DNA from 2 places in the Paenibacillus sp. V4I7 genome. Region 1 is predicted to be linked to the other one. Evidence: predicted binding sites of a transcription regulator. Region 1 holds the regulator's gene; the other holds the start of a gene.
The links. The regulator CtsR, encoded in region 1, represses protease genes until heat stress. The targets are predictions, from matches to a motif close to ATGGTCAATAAAGGTCAAACA.
Positions count from the first base shown of each region.

Region 2: clpP (ATP-dependent Clp endopeptidase proteolytic subunit ClpP) is a predicted target of CtsR. The motif match lies at 1,397-1,417, and genes of this name have one in related genera.

Region 1 is NZ_JAUSZD010000002.1:7,598,687-7,601,161, forward strand. Features, by position in the region: rRNA gene QFZ80_RS35525 (23S ribosomal RNA) at 1-281, shown strand, start outside; rRNA gene rrf (5S ribosomal RNA) at 351-467, shown strand; gene QFZ80_RS35535 (CtsR family transcriptional regulator) at 696-1,157, shown strand; gene mcsA (protein-arginine kinase activator protein McsA) at 1,171-1,683, shown strand; gene mcsB (protein-arginine kinase McsB) at 1,749-2,475, shown strand, end outside.
Region 2 is NZ_JAUSZD010000002.1:6,953,151-6,955,625, reverse strand. Features, by position in the region: gene QFZ80_RS32515 (copper amine oxidase N-terminal domain-containing protein) at 1-476, shown strand, start outside; gene clpP (ATP-dependent Clp endopeptidase proteolytic subunit ClpP) at 677-1,258, opposite strand; tRNA gene QFZ80_RS32505 (tRNA-Arg) at 1,490-1,561, opposite strand; gene QFZ80_RS32500 (sugar-binding transcriptional regulator) at 1,866-2,475, shown strand, end outside.

The DNA.
Region 1 (2,475 bases):
CCTATCTGTCGCGGGCGTAGGAAATTTGAGAGGAGCTGTCCTTAGTACGAGAGGACCGGGATGGACGTACCGCTGGTGTACCAGTTGTCTCGCCAGAGGCATCGCTGGGTAGCTATGTACGGAGGGGATAAGCGCTGAAAGCATCTAAGCGCGAAGCCCCCCTCAAGATGAGATTTCCCAGTATGTAAGACCCCTTGTAGACGACGAGGTTGATAGGTTCGAGGTGGAAGTGCAGCAATGCATGCAGCTGACGAATACTAATCGGTCGAGGGCTTAACCAAAATTCCTAAGTAATCTTACTTTACGCAAGTTTCGTATCTAGTTTTCAAGGCGCAAACACGCTTTGACTGTTTGGTGATGATGGCGGAGGGGACCCACGCGTTCCCATCTCGAACACGACCGTTAAGCCCTCCAGCGTCGATGGTACTTGAACCGCAGGGTTCTGGGAGAGTAGAACGTTGCCAAGCAAAAGATAAAGCCTTTTTGAGAGAAATCTCAAGAAGGCTTTTTTGTTTTTATTTCGAATAAAACTGTAGGTAAGGTCAACAATAGTAAGGTTCACTTTTGGTTGTCGGATTATTAAGGATTGGATTTTAGAGCAGTACTTGTCAAAAAGAAAGGAAATGATTATAATCTAGTTAAGGTCAAAGAAAGTCAAAGTCAATTTACTTCTGGCAATCTGGGAGGACGAATTGATGCGCAACGTATCAGAAATTATTGAACAGTATTTAAAACATGTCCTGCAGCAGAGTTCCGAAGGGGCCATTGAGATTCAACGCAATGATTTAGCTGATCAGTTCCAATGTGTGCCTTCCCAAATCAATTATGTGATCAGTACAAGGTTTACCTTGGAAAAAGGTTACATTGTGGAAAGCAAGCGCGGCGGTGGTGGATACATTCGTATCCAAAAAATCGAGCTCAAGAGTCACGGGTCCATTTTAGACCACATTTTTCGCACGATTCATACACACATTGATCAAGTTACTTCAGAAGGACTCGTATACCAACTGCAGGAAGGCCACTATATTTCAACACGAGAAGCTAACCTGATTCGGGCAGCAATTTCGAGAGATGTGTTGACCTTCAAGCTCCCGCTGCGCGATGAAATTCGGGCCAAGATTCTTAAAGCAATGCTGATATCCTTGCTTAGCAGATGAGGAGGCATATGAAATGATTTGTCAGGAATGCGGTAAACGACCGGCGACTCTTCATTTTACAAAGATTGTGAATGGAGACAAGAACGAGTTCCACATTTGTGAGAATTGCGCTCGTGAGAAGGGTGAAATGATTCCCGGAACTTCCAACGGATTTTCGATTCACAATCTGTTATCAGGATTACTTGATTTCGAACCGTCATCTCTATCCGCTGCAAAGTCTCAGGCGATCCGTTGTGAGAGCTGTGGCCTTACGTATTCTCAATTTAGTAAATTAGGACGTTTTGGTTGCGGATCATGCTATCAAAGCTTTTCAGAAAAGTTAGATCCTCTCTTTAAAAGGGTGCATGGAAATATCGTTCACGTTGGGAAAGTGCCTAAGCGAAGTGGCGGCATCATCCAATGTAAGCGGGAAATTGATACGCTCAAGAAGGATATGATGACTTGTATCGAACAAGAAGAGTTCGAACAGGCTGCAAAGATTCGTGATCAAATTCGTGAAATTGAGAAGAAAATTGCGGGTATGTGAGTTTGTAAGGAGGTGTGAATCCAGTGACATTACAGCGGTTTACAGCAGATGCATTGAGCGAGTGGATGAAAGGTGAAGGACCTGAGTCGGATATCGTCATCAGTAGTCGGATCCGCATTGCTCGTAACCTTAGGGACTACCCCTATCCAATGCTAGCGACTAATCAACAATCACAAGAAGTACTGGAACATTTGTCCGGTGTGCTTGAAAATGATGAGTTGGAGACGATAAGCAATTTTTCACTCATTCCTCTATCGGATTTGAATGAGCTTGAGCGAATGGTTCTGGTAGAAAAGCATTTAATTAGTCCTAATTTAGCTAACGAGTCCAGAAATGGCGCCGTTATTTTAAGCGAAAATGAATCCATCAGTATTATGATCAACGAAGAGGATCATCTTCGCATACAATGTTTATGTCCGGGTTTTCAGATTAAAGAAGTATGGGATTTGGCGAACCAAATCGATGATATCTTTGAAACACAGCTGGATTACGGGTATGACGAAAAGAGGGGCTACTTAACAAGCTGCCCTACGAATGTCGGTACCGGGATCCGCGCTTCGGTGATGATGCATTTACCGGCGCTAGTGCTAAGCCAACAAATCAATCGGATTTTATCAGCTGTTACGCAAGTTGGGTTGACGGTTAGAGGATTATACGGGGAAGGCAGCGAAGCATTAGGAAATCTGTTTCAAATATCGAATCAAATTACGCTGGGCCAGTCCGAAGATGAGATTATTGATAATTTACACAGTGTTGCAAGGCAAATTATAGAGCATGAACGTGCTGCGAGAC
Region 2 (2,475 bases), 650 kb from region 1:
TGACGCCAACGATTGCACAAGAGCTTCCGTTATTGGGCTTCACAGGCCATGTACGAGGGACGTTCCCGATATCGGAGATTAAATGGGATATAGACGCCACAAGCTTCACAAAAACGTCGGTACTAACGATCGGGGATAACAAGACAGATCCGTTCGTTAAAGGGTATGACGTGATGCGGAAGCAGAATGTCGAGAACGGCGGTAATTATGGCGTAGTCTATAAAATCCATGCGGATAAGCCGCGCAAAATGGCTGTAATGATTATGGCCAAAGGCGGCGTGTTCAAAGGACCGTTCAAAATAAACGGTGAGATCATTCCGGTACCATATTCCGGTGTCATCACAGCATTTGACGGAATGCAAGTGCTCGCTCGTACAACGGGTACGGAAGATGCGCTGGACATCGAGTTCACGCCTCCGGCAGGCTCGGCTTTCCCGATTGACCTGATTTTCTATCCGATGGAAGATAAAAAATAAAAAAAAGTTTGAAAAGATAGGAGCCTTCGGAGACTAGTTAATAACACTAGTACTTCGGGGGCTTTTATTTTTATGTTTATGAGTTTACGGCAGCTGTGAGGAGTGGAAAGTGACGAATAGGGTTCCATACGAGGCGTAAAAAAACCAGCCGCACGGCCGCTCGTTTGAGCAATCATGCAGGCTGGTTTTTATTCTACAAATTAGACGCGCTCGATGACTTTATCGATGAGTCCGTATTCGGCCGCTTCCGCAGCACTCATGAAATTGTCCCGGTCTGTATCCTTTTCAATGCGCTCGAAAGTTTGACCCGTGCGCTCTGCTAGGATTTTGTTCAGGTTGTCTCTCATTTTCAAAATACGCTTAGCGCGGATTTCGATGTCTGAGGCTTGACCTTCAGCACCACCTAGTGGTTGGTGAATCATGACTTCACTGTTTGGCAAAGCATAACGTTTGCCTTTGGCACCTGCTGTGAGGAGGAATGCCCCCATGGAAGCCGCCATACCAACGCAGATCGTGGATACGTCTGGCTTAATGAACTGCATCGTGTCAAAGATGGCCATACCGGCTGTAATGGAACCGCCAGGGCTGTTGATGTAAAGCGAGATATCTTTATCAGGATCTTGTGCGGCCAAGAAAAGTAGCTGAGCAATGATGGAATTCGCCACAACATCGTTGACACCCGTGCCTAAGAAAATAATGCGGTCCTTCAGCAAGCGAGAGTAGATGTCATACCCTCTTTCACCGCGCGCGTCCTGTTCGACGACCATAGGAATAAAACTCATGAGAATGACCTCCTTGGGGTGGGTACATGGTTTAAAAGATTGATGCTTGGAGTCAATGTCATCATTGAATTATGAAATTGATCTCCTTTGTACATACTGTTTACAGTATCTACAAGTATGATAACGAAAAAACCTCTGAAGGTCAAGAAAGGTCAAACTAACAACAAAAAAAATCAGCAACAATGCTGATTTTGGCCATTCTGATGCTGATTCTGCTGAAATTCTTATGAACGCGCCCGAAAGGAATCGAACCTTTATCTCAGGCTTCGGAGGCCTACGTCATATCCATTGGACCACGGGCGCATAAAAAGTTAAAAAGTGAAGCAAGGGTTATTATATGTCAGACGCCCAGAAAAAGCAAGACAGTAAGCCCTTTCAGCCCAGATTAGTGAAAAATGTTTGAACAAATGTTGAATCTGGAAAGATTATTGGTTATAATGAAAAAGTAAGTTATCAGAAAACATTCACGCTTAACAATCTTCAGTGAATTCAACTTTCTGATGTGTGAATTGTGCAAGGAACTTTTTTTTCGCCCGGGTGGGACGCAAAATGTATACCCGGGACATAAAACGTCCATCGACGGATCAGGAGCGTTATAAGTCGTCATATGAGAGAAATACTTGACATTCAGAAACAGCTCTTGCCGGATCTCATGGACATCATGAAGAAGCGGTACTCGATCCTACATCATATCTTAGTCTCAGGTGTTGTCGGACGTAGAACGTTAGCTTCTTCACTCGATATGACTGAACGCGTGCTGCGCGGGGAAGTTGATTTCCTTAAGGAGCTTGGACTTCTCGAATCGGATGCCACAGGGATGAAGATTACAGAGTCCGGCCGTCAATTGCTTGAAGACATGCAGCCCATCATTAAGATGGCTTTTGGATTGACGGACTTGGAGGAAAGCATTGCTAAGTCGTACAGCATCTCGCAAGTGATTGTTGTTCCGGGAGACTCCGACACTTCGGTATTTACGAAGAAGGAGCTAGGACGTGCAGGTGCAGCAGCACTCCGCAAGTATGTGTCCAAAGATGACATCATCGCTGTAACCGGCGGATCTACGATGGCGCAGATTGCCAATAACCTGGCGATATCCTCTTCCATGAAAGGCAGCTGGTTCGTACCTGCTCGCGGTGGACTTGGTGAGAGTGTGGATATGCAGGCGAATACCATTGCTTCTATTATGGCCAAGAAAACAGGCGGTAAATACCGATTGC